Regions from separate parts of the Paenibacillus sp. J31P190 genome, predicted to be linked through region 2. Evidence: predicted binding sites of a transcription regulator. Region 2 holds the regulator's gene; each other region holds the start of a gene.

Region 1 (3,982 bases), on a different contig from region 2:
CGTAGCAGGATTGTCACCCATCATCCCTGCGGTTAGAATCGCATTTTCCCCAAATTTATCACGAAGTCCATCCATAATACGGTTCAAATTTTCTCGTCTAGGCTGCTTTTCATAATCAAATAGATCCAACTGAACGAACGTTTCTTCCTTCATCGTTAGATTCTGCAGCGTAATCCCAAGCAGCCGAACAGGGTTGCCTTCCTCCCATTGATGATCATATAACTGACACGAGGTTCGATAAATATCGTCCATATGCTCGGTTGGCGTAGGCAAGGTTACGGATCGTGTAATCGTCCTCATCTCCGGATCACGAATCGTGATTTGGATCGTAGAAGCCATCAGCTCCTGCTTTCGAAGTCTTCTTGCCACTTGATCTGCCAGATTTAAGAATACTCGGTGAATTTCTTTGGTATCGGTAAAATCCTGCGGAAGCGTCGTCGTATGCCCAATGGACTTACTCTGTTCTTGTTCGGGGTTTACCAGGGAATGGTCAATCCCATTAGCCGAACGTTTCAGATGTGCACCTAGGATGCCAAAGTGTTTACTTAGCAGCAACTCGTCCCCAACTGCCAGCTGACCTAACGTGTGGATGCCAAGTCTAGTCAGCTTATCCGCCGTCTTTTTGCCAATCCCATATAAATAGTTGCACGGTTTGTCCCACAATACGGTAGGAACATCTCGCAGACGAAGCACAGATATCCCATTCGGCTTCTTCATATCGGAACCCATCTTAGCAAGCAGCTTATTGGGGGCAACGCCAATCGAACAGGGCAGACTCAGTTCCTTCATGATCTGTTGCTGAATGTTATTCGCGATCTCAAGTGGCGTTCCAAATTGCTTGGACCCTGTTATATCGACGAAACACTCATCGATTGACATGGATTCCACCATAGGTGAATAACTATAGGCTATCTGCATAAACCGCCTTGAGAAGCTGCGATATAGCTCGAAATCAGGTCTTATCAGTATCAAATCCGGACACAACTTCATCGCTTGCCTAACTTGCATACCTGTCTTGATCCCCACAGCGCGCGCCGCATAAGATGAAGTAACAATAATCCCTTTACGAAGCTCAACACTCCCAGCAACAGCCAAAGGCTTTCCTTTATATAAATCAGGCTCAACAGCCTCATGAACAGAGCAATAGAATGCATTCATATCTATATGCAAAATGACTCTACCTTGCTTGGGATAATGATGCTGAGTTGTCACCATTTATATTCCCTCCCATTGATAAACGACCAACTATTAGAGCCATTTTCAGCATACAAAAAATTATACTTTCAAGCAAACGTATTTTTGCGTTATGATGTCTTTACCCATACTATTATGATATAATCGTAAATTATACATTAGCGCTTTAAAGCAAGCACAAGCACCTGCACATCAAGCACCGAAGTCACTTTGCTAGCTTTTGAAGGAGGAACCTATGCCAACATCAGTCAAAATCTTCGACACCACACTACGAGACGGTACGCAAGGAGAAGGCATCAGCTTATCCGTCGAGGATAAAATTAAAATTGCCCGCAAGCTCGATGAGCTTGGGGTTCATTATATTGAAGGCGGATGGCCGGGCAGCAACAGCAAAGATATTGAATTTTTTGAACGCGCTCGCGAAATGAAGTTCACAAATGCGAAGATTACTGCCTTCGGCAGCACGCGACGTAAAGATTCCATTGCTGCGGATGATATTAATCTGAACAGACTCGTGGAGTCAGGCGCTCAGGTAGCAACTATATTCGGTAAGTCCTGGGACTTCCATGTCACAACGGCTATTCAAACTACACTTGAAGAAAATCTTGCCATGATCTACGACTCCGTTCTTTATTTAAAAAGCAGCGGACTTGAAGTCATCTACGATGCCGAGCATTTCTTCGACGGTTACAAGAATAATCCCGAGTACGCGCTGCAAACAATCAAAAAAGCACAAGATGCCGGAGCTGATTGGATAGTCCTATGTGACACTAACGGCGGCTCATTACCTGGAGAAGTTACTGCCATTGTCACTACTGTTAAACAGAATGTCACCACCCCCATCGGAATTCACGCTCATAATGATTGTGAATTAGGTGTAGCAAACAGCCTTGCCGCTGTACAAGCAGGAGCAGGACAGGTCCAAGGAACTATTAATGGCTATGGAGAACGCTGCGGTAATGCTAACCTTAGCTCCATCATCCCTAACCTTCAGTTAAAGCTTGGTTATTCGGTTATTTCCGAGGAGCAACTCAAATCATTAACGCCAGTTTCGAGATACATTAGCGAAATCGCCAACATGCATATGCCTGTTAATCAGCCTTATGTCGGGAATGCGGCATTTGCGCATAAAGGCGGTATTCACGTTTCAGCCATTCTCAAGGATGCTAGTACGTATGAGCATACGAAGCCTGAACTTGTCGGCAATAAACAACGTGTACTTGTTTCAGAGCTTGCGGGGCAAAGCAATGTACTTGTGAAAGCCCAAGAACTGAATCTAGACTTTAATAAAGAACATCAGAAAACCAAAGAAGTCATTGAGAAAATTAAAGATCTCGAGCATCAAGGCTATCAATTCGAAGGAGCCGATGCCACACTGGAACTTTTGCTGCGCGAAGCATTCGAAGGTCTAGAAGAGATTTTCACATTAGAATCATTCAAAATGCTTGTTGAGAAGTCCGCTAATCAATCGGTTGTCTCCGAAGCCATTGTTAAAGTGAAGGTTCATGGCGAAACGATCTATACCGCGGCAGAAGGCAACGGTCCTGTAAATGCTCTTGACAATGCCTTGCGTAAAGCGCTGATCCAATATTACCCTGATATTAAGAACGTTCATCTCTCCGACTATAAGGTACGTGTCCTTGATGTGAAAGGCGCTACTGCGGGTAAGGTTCGCGTTCTGATGGAATCGACTGACTTCAATACCACATGGAACACACTTGGTGTGTCCAGTAACATTATTGAAGCGAGCTGGTATGCTCTCGTAGATAGCTTGCGTTATGCATTAATCGGAAGAAAACGTGTCGAGCCTGCGAACAAGGATCAACAAGAGCGCCTAGGTTTAGTAAACCATTAATGAGTAAACTTCACTCAAGGTTGAACGATCGCGTTTAAAGAGTAAAAAAGCTGCAAAGAGTACGCCAACCATCGGCGCTTCTCTTGCAGCTTTTTTACTCTTTAATGAGACTTGCAATTTTCTTGTCCAAATCTCTAGGAGAGAGTACATGAACAACCTCGCGAATGACCCCATTTTTATCGATTAAGAAACTGGTTGGAATAGCGACAACTCGATAAGTATCCGCATTCGTTCCTTGCTTATCTAATAACACCGGGAATGGGTATTTGTAGGTTTCCACAAACTTCGTAATGTTCTCCATTTTATCACCAGGAGTCACATTGACCGCGTAGAGATCAAACTGCCCTTGATATTTGTTGTACACATTAACCAGATCCGGTGCCTCTTCCTCGCATGGACCACACCATGAAGCCCAGAAATTAACGAACAAAGGCTTATCACGCGGCCCACCAATCGTGTAGTCTTTCCCATCAAGCCCTTTTAACGTAAACGAAGGGGCCAAGAAATTCACTTTTGGCGCTTGCTCAGTAGGCATAAGTGTCGCTTTATTCTCGCGTTGGGCGTTTTGATAAATAGCAAAACCGGCTAATATAACCACCAGGGCTATCACAAACACATTCCTCTTCAAAGCACTTCCACCTCCACTCTGTCTATATTATCTCCAAATTCGCCAAAATTCCAACATCAATGAAAATCCAAAGTATGCTTTCAACTTATTTGGGAAAAGTAAACATACATCATGTTCTGAAAGGACCCTCATCATAATGACTACAAAAGCAGCCAAGGGCAAAAAAATTTCCGAAAATATATTTGAAGACAAAACTGAAAACAAAATTGAAAGCAAACCTAAAAACAAATCTAAAAACAAAAAGGGCCACATCTGGGAATACATCGCAATAGCAACGATTCCCTTAGTTCTTGTGCTAGGTAATT
Region 2 (3,982 bases):
CTAGAGCATCCAAATCGATGGCTACGGCTAGAGCAAAGTATCAACACTATGTGAGAACAAGTAAGTTCAGTTGGTGCTTAATCAAAGCGCCTACGGTAGCGTGGGCATCCAAAGTGTATGCCGATTTGCCTGAAGAACAGAGGGTAGATGCGATGTGGGAGGCAATTTTCCGGATAAATCGCGTTTATGAAGAGGATCCGGTAGCTGCTTGGCGAGTTCATATGGATCAATTGAAGCGCGTTCGCAGCGTGTTAAATGAGAAGCAATACGAGGCGCTTCAATATCGAGCGGCAGGTACAGATTTACGTGTCGAATTGCCGGAGGGTCACATTTGGCTTGGCGGTGATGCGGAGAACGCAAGTGGAATACGATTCGTGGCGAATATGCCAACCGAGGAAGTTTTCACGATGCCTAAGCGAACAGGTGTTCATGGGACGGTGTCGAGCACCAAGCCATTAAATGTGAATGGGGCGCTTGTGGATCGGTTTTCGTTCAAATTCGAGGACGGGAAAGTTGTGGATTATCAGGCAGAAGTCGGCTATGAGCATCTAGCAAGGTTGCTGGATATGGATGAGGGCGCACGCTATTTGGGAGAAGTTGCGCTCGTACCTTTTGATTCGCCGATCTCTAATCTTGACCGCATTTTCTACAATACGGGCATCGATGAGAATGCATCCTGCCATCTGGCCTTAGGCAGCTGCTACCCGATCAATTTGCAGGATGGCGTATCTTTATCAAGTGAAGAGCTGAAAGCTCGAGGTGGGAACACCAGTTTGATTCATGTGGATTTCATGATTGGGACGGCTGATCTTGAGATCGATGGTGTTCTTGGTGATGGTACAATTGAGCCTATTTTCCGTCGTGGAAATTGGGCGCTTGCATTTTAGTTGTATTTATCTGATTTGTTAGCTTAATTCCAAAGGTGTGAGTACTCCTGGGTTTATCAAGGGGTTAGATAGCAGATAGCAGATAGCAGATAGCTGATGAAGACCGCAGAAGGAAAAAGGAAGCTAGAAGCTAGAAAATAGAAAATAGAAAATAGAAAATAGAAGTCTCTAGAGACCGCTAATTTGTTCAAAAGTGTGGAAATATTAAGAATAGAAGTCTTTAAAGACTCCTATTCCTTAAAGTTGAATCAAATAGGGCCAAATATTACCGAATAGAAGTCTCAAGAAGCTTCTATTTCCGCAAAATTTGATCATAATGACGTAATAGCAGTCTCTAAAGGCTCTTATCTGAATCCACAGTTCAGCCTTTTTGGCTATGACGGGATTAAAGCCCATTTCATTAACTTTGAAATATCTATACTTGGATCGATTGCCTCACTATCTTTTAAGTTCCTCAATTTGCCCCATTGCTCCATGTAATTTAAGGCTGTTTACATCCAAAAGAACCGAGGGACTATTGTCCTCTCGGTTCTTTATCATTGGCATTGTATGTAGAATAAGGGCTGTAGTGCTATTACATATCCCGGAACAAACCAATGACACGGCCAAGAATCGTAACATGTTTCAAAAGGATTGGCTGCAAAGCCGAGTTCTCCGGTTGAAGACGAATATGATCCTTCTCCTTGTAAAAGCGTTTCACCGTTGCTTCATCATCTTCCGTCATTGCTACAACAATGTCCCCGTTATTAGCGGTTTGCTGCTGCTTTACGATGACATAATCGCCATTATGAATACCGGCTTCGATCATACTGTCACCCATGACGCTAAGCATGAACACATTATTATCTCCTACCATGCTGACAGGAAGAGGGAAGTAGTCTTCGATGTTCTCTGTTGCTGTAATAGGCACACCGGCTGTAACTTTACCAACGAGAGGTACACGAGCTACAGAAACTGCAAAATGCGTTTCCGCACCGTCAAGTCCTAGAATTTCAATAGCACGCGGCTTTGTAGGATCTCGACGAATCATACCTTTCTTCTCAAGACGCTCCAAATGTCCATGAACTGTAGAACTAGAAGCTAGTCCAACTGCCTCGCCGATTTCTCTAACGGAAGGTGGGTACCCCTTATCTTTCACTTCATTCTTAATGAATTCCAATATAGCTTGTTGACGCTGCGAAATCTTACTCAATAGTTATCACTCCAATACTGGGAATCATTACCCAAAGTATAACATAGAACCCGAGTTCGTACAAACATAAGTTCGAGAGAAAGGGTTGACTCAAACATGTGTTCGTGTTATTCTAATACCAGAACAAATGTTTGGGAGATGATTATTCATGTATATGGCTTATACAAACACTAACACAACAAACGCACCTCATAGATCTGCTAGCACATCCAAAGGGATGACATTTCATTCTAGTTATACAAAAGCAATTGTTCGCTTCATTTTATTAGCAGTTATTCTTGGTACTGTGTTTTCATTTGGTGCTATGGTTCAAGCCTATGCAGGGGATGGGGCTGCAACTGCAAAGACCGCAGTTTCCATGACACCTATTAACATCACTCCGAAAGCTGTCGTACAAGATCAAGTCGTTATTCAACGTGGAGACACACTCTGGGATATTGCTTCCACACATAAAAAAAGCGATGAGAACGTTCGTTCCTACACACATAAATTAAAGACAATCAATCATTTATCCACCAGCTCCTTGAAAGAAGGACAGGTTTTATTGCTTCCTTAAATTCACTCTGCTATTTTTAATAGACTCTAAATATGATGAGGCTTGGACACATGTTCCTATGCCTCTTTTTGTTGTCTCTTGACATTCCTTAATAGGGATGGCAAAGTAGTACTCATATTGAATTTTTGACTGGGAGGATCATTATGAGTGACAACATGGAAGAGAATATCGAACGTATTAATGAGCTTGCTCGTAAAGCGAAAACTGTTGGCTTAACAGATGCGGAAATCGATGAACGCAACGAACTCAGAAAGAAATATATTGAAGCATTCCGCGGCAATCTTAAAGTTCAACTTGATTCCATCAAGTTTACGGACGAAGAGTAATCGCTGCTCATATAGATACAACATTCAAAAGGGGAAATGAATGATGACGTTGAAAGCTGTGCTTTTTGATTTAGATGACACGCTTCTGTGGGATGATCGCAGTGTGCAGGAAGCATTCGAAGCGACATGTGCTGAAGCTGCAAAGCACGTTGCGGTGAATCCCGCGGAATTGGAAGCCTCTGTTCGCAAGGAAGCGCGTTCTTTATATGAATCTTTTGAAACCTTTGCGTTTACGAAGATGATTGGGATTAATCCCTTTGAAGGCTTATGGGCTAATTTCACACAAGGTGAGAATGAGAATTTTCGTAAGCTTGAGAAACTAGCGCCAGGATATCGTACGGAGTCTTGGACAAGAGGGCTTGCGGCGTTGGGGATAGAGGATCGTGAGCTCGGGTATAAGCTTGGAGAACTATTTCCAGCAGAACGCCGACGCCGTCCTTACGTATATGAGGAAACGTTTCGAGTATTGGACGCTTTGAAAGGCAGCTATCAATTACTGTTATTAACGAATGGCTCGCCAGATCTGCAAAAGGAAAAATTAGCAGGTGTCCCAAATATCGCACCATACTTTGATCATATTGTGATCTCGGGTGAATTTGGCGTAGGTAAGCCAGCGACATCGATTTTTAACCATGCTCTGGGACTACTTGGGATAGAAGCTGAGGAAGGAATCATGATCGGAGATAAATTGACAACCGATATCCTTGGTTCTAGCAGCGTAGGTATGCGCAATATTTGGATTAATCACCATGGGCTTCAAAGTGGAGATGAGATCGTTCCTGTATATGAGGTTTCCCGTCTTCAAGATATTTTGCCGGTTATTGCTAACGGATAACACAGAATAAATAAAAACCCAACGGCTGCATAGGAGGTTAAGTCCAGCGCTGTTGGGTTTTTGTTTCATATAATAGAATTAGGCTTTGCTAAATTCTGGATCATCAATGTTATAAGCCACCCAGCCATCTTTTTCGATGAAGAGACGAACGGCAACGATTTCACGATTATCCATAAGTGTGAAGAA
Region 3 (3,982 bases), on a different contig from region 2:
TTGATGAATTCGATCCTGTCCGTTATGATCCTAAGGCGTGGGCGCGTGCGGCGAAACAAGCGGGTATGAAATATGCGGTATTGACAGCGAAGCATCATGACGGGTTTTGTTTATTTGATAGCGCTCTCACTGAGTATAAGTCAACGAATACACGGGCCGGGCGAGATTTGGTTCGCGAATTTATTGAAGCGTTTCGGGCGGAAGGCTTAAAGGTAGGGCTCTATTATTCGTTAATCGATTGGCATCATGAGGATTATCCGGCTTATGGGGATCGCATTCATCCGATGCGGGATAATGAGAGCTATACAAGAAATCCGGAGACGTTCGATCGGTACCTTCAGTATATGCATGGGCAAGTAAGAGAGTTGCTGACGAACTATGGTAAGTTGGATGTGATGTGGTTTGACTTCTCTTACGATCGCATGAAGGGGGAGACATGGAAAGCAACCGAGCTGATGGCGATGATTCGATCTCTGCAGCCACTTATCATCGTAGACAACCGATTGGACGCAAGCGGTGAAGAAGGCGGAACTATTTTCACTAAAAATCCGCTCAGCTATTCGGGTGACTTTGCTTCACCGGAACAGATCATTCCGCCGCAAGGCGTGACAGATGACGAGGGAAATTCACTTCCATGGGAAGCTTGTATCACGCTGAATAATAACTGGGGGTACGCAGCTCAAGATTTCCAATATAAATCTTCCACTACCCTTATTCGGAAGTTGGTAGAGTGCGTTAGCAAAAATGGGAATCTGCTTTTGAATGTGGGTCCGAATGCGCTCGGCGAGATTCCGAAGGAGTCGCTCGACATTTTGGCAGAGATCGGCGATTGGGTTCAGAAAAATGGGGACAGCATCTACGGCTGCGGGCAAGCCTACTTACCGAAACCGGAGTGGGGCAGGTATACCCAAAAGGGTAATCTGCTGTATGCCCACTTGTTTGAGGAAAGCGTAGGCCCTATTAACTTAAACGGGTTGGCTGGTAAGGTGAAGAAAGCAAGGTTGCTATCTGACGGTTCCGAGCTCTTCCTAAGCCGTCCTTGGAATGCCGCCCAGTATCCGGACGATGCGTTCATTAGTTTCGCTAGACCTGAGCACTCCAGCTATCCGCTGCCGGATCAAAGAGCTACGGTCGTGGAGTTGGAGTTACTCTAAGAAGGAAATAAATTAACATTTGACCGTGTCCGCATTCGCTTTTAAGATGATAGTAGAGTCTTACTATTTTTTTGGAAACGAAGGTGTATGGAACTTTGACTTATTTCCTCTGTTATTTACTGCTGATGAATATCGTTACGTTCATAGAAATGGGACACGACAAGGGACAAGCCAAAAAAGGCGGGCGTAGAGTGCCTGAAAAACGTCTTTTTATATTGGCTGCCCTCGGTGGCGGGATTGGCGGGTGGCTTGGTATGCGGGTTTGGCGCCATAAGACAAAACATACCTCATTCGTCATTGGCATACCGCTGCTTGTTGCGCTAAATTGTATATGCGTTATTCTGATAGCGATTTATATGTAGCATGGCTTAAATAGACAAACAGTCACCGGCAGCGGCGGCTGTTTTCTTTTTTTATACAAAGCCATGAGTCAAGTTTGCGCGTTTTCACTCATAAGATAGGAACATGACAGGTATCGGAGGTGCGAACATTGAGTTACCAGCATTATGGCATCGATCCTGCGCTCGTGGAGCGCGTAAAGTTCAAGATGAAAAATCCGGAAATCAAGGAACGCATGAAGATGCTGCTGCAGGGCGTTACGAAGGCTGATTTGCAAGATTATACAAAGGTTACGCGCCTAATAGGGCTTGCTGCCGGCATTCTCGGCGAGAAGCTGAGCGGGAGCCAAACAAACCAAATTCTCGAGTTTATCCTAGCCCAAAAGATTGATCCAAACAATGCCTTTCACTTGATTAAACTATGGTCCATGTTTCGATAAGCGAACAGAAAGCGCCACCAGCAAGGTCGATGCCCGTTAGCCTTTTGCATGGCTGGCATCGATTACTTAAACAGACTAACGTTTCCCAAACGGGGTTCCTTGATGAAAAGGGCCCTTTTTTGTTTCCAAAAAAATTCACTTGCATAACGAATACGTGTTCGGTATATAATAAGTAACACGAATATATGTTCGCATATGGTGGTGGGAATATGAAAGTTAGTTCAAGTTCAAGAATTGAGACAGAAGAGGATGTTCAAATTATTAAGGAATACACGCTGCTGCCCATTTTGCTCGATATGCTAGCAAGGGACATGGAGGAGCTCAAGGTTTATAAGGATAAAATCGTGTACAATCATATTCTTTTTTATCTCAGAGAGGTTGAAATGGCTATTTATCCGGAATTACAAAGTATTAAGAGCCAGATGAAGAAACGAGATATTAAAGTTATCCATACCGAAATGAATGCCTTAGGCATTAACGTAGAGTACAAAGTCCGAGGCTACATTCATCATTTCACGATGCTTCGCAGCTTGGTCAAGGCTGAGCTTATGACCACGCTCATGAATATGCGGGGGGGATTGCGGTGAGCAAAGATCGCTACGGCGGGGAACGAACGATCTTCCTAGCGGATTGTCAGAGCTTCTATGCCAGTGTGGAGAAAGCGGGTCATCCGGGCTTGGAGGATAAACCGGTTGCTGTTGCAGGAGACCCTGCTCTGAGATCGGGTATCATTCTAGCCGCCTGCCCCGTGGCCAAGAAATACGGCGTATCCACAGCCGAACGGTTGGGCGAAGCGCTTAAGAAGTGTCCTGAGCTGATCGTGATGCGTCCACACATGCAGCATTACATTGATGTTTCGCTGCAGATTACCAAGATTTACGAAGAGTTTACCGATCTTGTTGAAATTTTCAGTATTGATGAGCAGTTCCTTGATGTTACGGCGAGTTTATCTATGTTCGGTGATCCGATCACGATTGCGAAAACCATTCAGCTAAAGGTGCTCAGTCAAACGGGGGTAAAGGTTCGCATAGGGATTAGTTCTAATAAAATACTAGCGAAGATTGCGACCGATATTTGGGCTAAAAAGAATGAAAGTGGCATATTCACGCTGCACCCATCAGACGTGGAGAAATACTTGTGGGAGCAGCCTGTAAGTAAAATGTTTGGCGTCGGTTCGCGGATGACCGCGCATTTTGCCAAGCTGGGTATGTATACGATCGGCCACGTGGCAAAAACGCCGCTGCCGCAGCTCAAGAACAAATTTCGCGCACGCTTCGGCAAGCAGTCGGACATTCACGCCGAAGTGATGTGGCGAACAGCGAATGGGCTCGATGATAGTCCGGTCACGCCCGGTACGTTTGATACGCCTCCGAAGTCCGTAGGCCATATGATGACATTGCCGAGGGATTATGCGGACTCCTCTGAAGTAGATACCATCCTGCTCGAGCTTACGGAAGAGGTGTGCCGCGACTGTAGGCGCAAAGGCTATATGGCTTCAATTGTTACTGTAAGCTGTATGTGCAGTCCTTTCGACGCCCCGACAGGCTTTTCGCGTCAAATGAAGATGCCTGATCCTACGAATCATACAAGTACGGTGTTTCAAGCTGTGAAAAAGCTTTTCTACAAGTTCTGGGACACCATGCCGGTGCGTCGCGCCGGTGTCATGCTGAGCCAGTTAGTAGATGATGACACTTATCAGCTTACCCTCTTCGAGGATCAGATCAAGGCGCGAGCGCTTGAGAAAGTGACGGACAGTATCAAAGACCGATTCGGCAACGCGGCGATTGTTCGTGCTTCCTCGCTCACAACAGCCGGCCAAGCGCAGAACAGGGCGCTCAAAATCGGAGGGCATTATAAATGAGCAAAAAATTGGAAAAAAACGGCCTGTGGGAATCCAGCAGGATGATGCTGCCGCAGCATCGAGAGGCTTTTCAAAACCAACGCAGTGATAGACCTGCTCCGGCCAACCGTCCCACAGCGGAAGACATTGGGATTATGCGAGATTATGTCTTGCTGCCGCTCATGCACGGGATGATCAAGAAAAAAGCCG
Region 4 (3,982 bases), on a different contig from region 2:
TCCTTAACCTTATTCAAATCCTTTTTCGTATCGAAGCCTGCAACAAGTGCCCTCCCTTCGTCCGGACGCCGCAAACCTTCGATCATTTCCATCGTTGTCGTTTTGCCTGCCCCATTTGGCCCGAGCAGTCCGAACACTTCCCCTTCACGCACTTGGAAGTTAATTCCATTCACCGCAGTGAATTTGCCATACCTTTTGACGAGTCCGTCCACTTCTATGATGGCGTTAACCAAGGTTGGTTCCTCCCTTTCGATATTCCTACTAGTGATTCTTGTGCCATTTTTGACACTTATTTTTCTCGAATGACCAATAGTACACCAATAAAAATTAATAAGGTACCTATCCCAAAAGACAGGCCAACTTGCTCACCTAGTAATAGCCACCCTAAAAAAGTACCTACTATAGGCTGAAAAAAGAAGAATAATCCGCCACTTGAAGCGTTAAGCATTTGAAGTCCACGATTCCAAAGTAAAAACCCACATGCAGTGGAAATAACGCCTAAGAATAAAAGACCACCCCAAATAGCTGGATGCATCATGGCTTGAAAATCGAGCTCATCTAAGCGAGTAATTGTATAAGGCGTTAGTAAGGCGATTGCCACAAGAGTAGCATAGCTCGTTACGACAATTGGTGAATAATGCTCTGGTACACGTTTAATAAGAACAGACATAAGCGACCATGTTAGTGCTGCAATAAGCAGTGATACGCCACCAAGTTGATGAGATAAATCGATATGGGCATTTCCAACAATCGCACAGACACCTGTTGTTGCTAAAACAATAGAAATTGCCTTTTTAAATGTAATTTTTTCTTTTAAGATGATACGCGCAAACAGCACCATAAATGCGGGTGTCGTTGAAGTAATAATGGCACCCATTTGTGCATTAGAGAGCATCGTACCTACTTCTTGGGTTACGATAGAAATTGTATTTCCAACAAGCCCAATAATGAAAATTAATGGCCAGTCTCGTTTAGCAATCCGCCATGATTGTTTTGTTACGACGCCAATAACTAGCAATGCAAAAATCGCAATAACATAGCGGAGCCATACTAATTCAAGGGGTGGTATAACGTCTACCACAACTTTTACCACAACATACATCCCGCCCCAAATACTAGCAGCGAGTGATAAGTATAAAGAACCTAATAACGTTTTTTTCATGTTGTACCCTCCGTTTTTTCAAGACATTTCCTGTCCTTAACGGAGTTGTAGTTATTCTACCGTTAAGGGAGAATAACTACAGGTACATCATTTTCAAATAATGGTGACCACATCATCAGCTTCAGCTCACTTTCAAAACGTTTAATTGATTATACAACAATAGGGTTGATTTAGGCACCAAAGTTCAACTAAGAAAATACCGCTTTACATGCTGTGCCACTGCGACCAGTGCGTATTTTATTCCACCAATTCTACATTCAAAATATCGTCAAATGCTACCCAATCCGTACCATTTTCGTGGGATAGCTTTACTCTTCTTATCTCTTGATCAATTTTGGTGATTAGACCTGTAATTTGCCCATCCCCAGCCTCATTATAAATCTTTACACTAATAAATTGCTGGCTAAGTAAGGCATTAGCCATTACGTTGGCTATCTTTTTATTCTCACGATTACTAATACTCATTATGACTCCACTCCACTTCCAGAACATTTGTTCTGTACTTATTATACTTTTAGTAGTTCGAGTGGTAAAGAGTCTTTGGATATAGAGTTTCATTCGTTGGATTCGACAAATCGTATCAAATTCCACCCGTTTACAACGAAACGAGGTTTATTCATAATTGTATGTGGGTTACCATCTATTTCCAAGGAGTGATTCCATGTCAAAGAGCATCTTAATTCTAACCGGTGACGCTGCAGAAGTTCTGGAAGTGTATTACCCCTATTTTCGTGTATTAGAGGAAGGATACGAGGCCGTAATTGCTTCACCGACTAAGAAAGTTCTTCGTACAGTTGTTCACGATTTTATCGACGATTGGGAGACCTACACAGAGAAGCCAGGGCATCTGCTTCCGTCACACATCGCTTTCGTTGATGTAGATCCTAGTCAATATGATGGTTTAATCATTCCTGGAGGCAGAGCCCCAGAATACATTCGTTCGAACGAGCATGTTCCGCGCATTATTCGTCACTTTCTTGAAGCTGATAAACCAATCGGCGCTATTTGTCATGCTGCACAGGTATTCTCCGCTTTAAAAGACAACCGCTTTTTTGAAGGCCGCACCATGACTGCCTATAACGCTTGCCGTTTAGATGTTGAGCAGCTCGGAGCCTTATATACGACAGATTCACTTCATGTGGATGGGAAATTAGTCACTGGTCACGCTTGGCCGGATTTACCAGGCTTCATGCGCGAGTTTTTGAAACTGCTCTCCAAATAACTTACGTTGATTTTATAATAATCCTCGTTTTTTGCAGTCTGCTTGGCCTTACCGTATTTTTTTCTACAAGCTTACCGGATATAGGTAATTTATCCCATATTTAAAAGTTATCTCAAATATTTGAGGGCATAAAGTATTGGTCTATTTAACTCTGTAAAATATTACCTATCTCTGTTAAGATATGTTTTCCAAGGATTTTCGCTTAATAAACACACAAAAAAGGAGGCAAATATTGATGAGAAAATTAAGATTAGGTTTTATTACGGGGTTTTTAGTAGTCTGTATGTTACTAACATTCTCGGGAGCAGCCAGTGCAAATGACTGGCCGGGTCCAACGATTTATGCGGATGATTGGCCTGAGAGAGGTTGGTGCTGAGTCTAGCCCAGATTTCTTTGAACAGTTCTAAACTGATGCAGAATCAAGAGAGAACTGAAAAAGTCCGATATTTCTAGATTCCAAAATAATAAAATTAAACGAGCCTCTAGAATCACTTCTAAGGCTCGTTTTGCGTGTAGGGAGACATTCTATATTCAAGATTAGTTTTCATACGAATATTAAATTAATTATTTGTTACTCGATACAGAGGGGCAATTAACCGCATCAACATATCGACCTTCGGAATTCGATAGTCATCAATCCCGTTCGCATTGATGACCATGATACCGGTAAGGACAGATAAAAAACAGGCGATAAGCTCTCTAGGGTCTCCTGCCGCCAATTCTCCGACCTGCTGTCCCTCTTGGTATAACGGAAGCAGCATCTCAATAAAAGTATCCATCGAATACTGCTCCAGAAGGTGCTTAACCGTTACGGGCACACCGTCGGACGTACGCGCCTGGTGGATGAGCATGAAGTACGGTGCTCCGCTTTCATCGAGAATTTCCGCCGTCAAAGCCCTAATTTTCTCGATTGGCGTTCCCGGCATTTCATAGATGCTTCGCATGGCCGCTTCCGTTTCGACCATCGCCTCTTGAACAAGCGACATAAACAACTCATCTTTCGATTTGTAATAATGGTAGAGCAGCCCGTTGCTAATACCTGCTTTTTCTGCGATCATGCTCATCTTCGCGCTAACGATACCTTTATGGGCAAACACCTGGATGGCCGCCGCCTTAATTTGTTCTCTTCGTTCATCGCGGATTTGATGCAATTGTTCATCGTTTAATGGTGCCAATGTCGAGTGCTCCTTTGCCGGACGATATAGATATCTATCAGTATAACAAATCCGATTTTTAAAATCACTATTGCCTTGCCGGCGCGAACGGCGTTTCCGAGAATCGGGGCAGCAGATCTTCCAGAACTGCCTCGACCGACTGGCCGTCTTTCACCTGAAGCCCGGCGAGCAGTCGCTTACCTTCATCTGAAGCGGATAGAACTTGGACGGCTGTCTGCGGGTTGAAAATGTGACTGGGTGATACGGACAACGTATTCACGGCCCAATAGAGACCGTATAGTTGCCAATCGGGCTTGCTTGTAGCGTGCTTGAGATACAGCTCCATATATTCCCGGCTGAATGCATTCCCTGTGCTTGAATCCGAACCTTCGTATTCGACACCTTCCCATCGCAGATCGGCCGTGCAGTTTAACCAGAAGGCCG

What was found. Region 2 encodes LexA, which represses DNA repair genes until DNA is damaged. Its sites were predicted from a motif close to CGAACATATGTTCG; they were not measured.
Region 1: the regulator LexA is predicted to act here: its motif matches at 1,289-1,302, upstream of AC58U0_RS07700 (DNA polymerase IV).
Region 3: the regulator LexA is predicted to act here: its motif matches at 2,111-2,124, upstream of AC58U0_RS14455 (YhjD family protein).
Region 4: the regulator LexA is predicted to act here: its motif matches at 1,648-1,661, upstream of AC58U0_RS19660 (YolD-like family protein).

The regions. Positions count from the first base shown of each region.
Region 1 covers NZ_JCAUAS010000003.1:145,871-149,852, forward strand. Annotated here, with positions in the region: gene AC58U0_RS07700 (DNA polymerase IV) at 1-1,215, opposite strand, end outside; gene cimA (citramalate synthase) at 1,430-3,049, shown strand; gene AC58U0_RS07710 (TlpA family protein disulfide reductase) at 3,144-3,677, opposite strand; gene AC58U0_RS07715 (MFS transporter) at 3,814-3,982, shown strand, end outside.
Region 2 covers NZ_JCAUAS010000002.1:248,418-252,399, reverse strand. Annotated here, with positions in the region: gene AC58U0_RS04770 (aminopeptidase) at 1-887, shown strand, start outside; gene lexA (transcriptional repressor LexA) at 1,462-2,079, opposite strand; gene AC58U0_RS04760 (LysM peptidoglycan-binding domain-containing protein) at 2,228-2,635, shown strand; gene AC58U0_RS04755 (DUF896 domain-containing protein) at 2,779-2,961, shown strand; gene AC58U0_RS04750 (HAD family hydrolase) at 3,005-3,796, shown strand; gene AC58U0_RS04745 (1,2-dihydroxy-3-keto-5-methylthiopentene dioxygenase) at 3,875-3,982, opposite strand, start outside.
Region 3 covers NZ_JCAUAS010000006.1:208,819-212,800, reverse strand. Annotated here, with positions in the region: gene AC58U0_RS14470 (alpha-L-fucosidase) at 1-1,154, shown strand, start outside; gene AC58U0_RS14465 (DUF1294 domain-containing protein) at 1,250-1,516, shown strand; gene AC58U0_RS14460 (stage VI sporulation protein F) at 1,645-1,932, shown strand; gene AC58U0_RS14455 (YhjD family protein) at 2,142-2,519, shown strand; gene AC58U0_RS14450 (DNA polymerase IV) at 2,516-3,793, shown strand; gene AC58U0_RS14445 (YhjD family protein) at 3,790-3,982, shown strand, end outside.
Region 4 covers NZ_JCAUAS010000011.1:19,156-23,137, forward strand. Annotated here, with positions in the region: gene AC58U0_RS19650 (ABC transporter ATP-binding protein) at 1-233, opposite strand, end outside; gene AC58U0_RS19655 (DMT family transporter) at 290-1,162, opposite strand; gene AC58U0_RS19660 (YolD-like family protein) at 1,400-1,627, opposite strand; gene AC58U0_RS19665 (DJ-1/PfpI family protein) at 1,824-2,384, shown strand; gene AC58U0_RS19670 (hypothetical protein) at 2,620-2,760, shown strand; gene AC58U0_RS19675 (TetR/AcrR family transcriptional regulator) at 2,945-3,559, opposite strand; gene AC58U0_RS19680 (FAD-dependent oxidoreductase) at 3,627-3,982, opposite strand, start outside.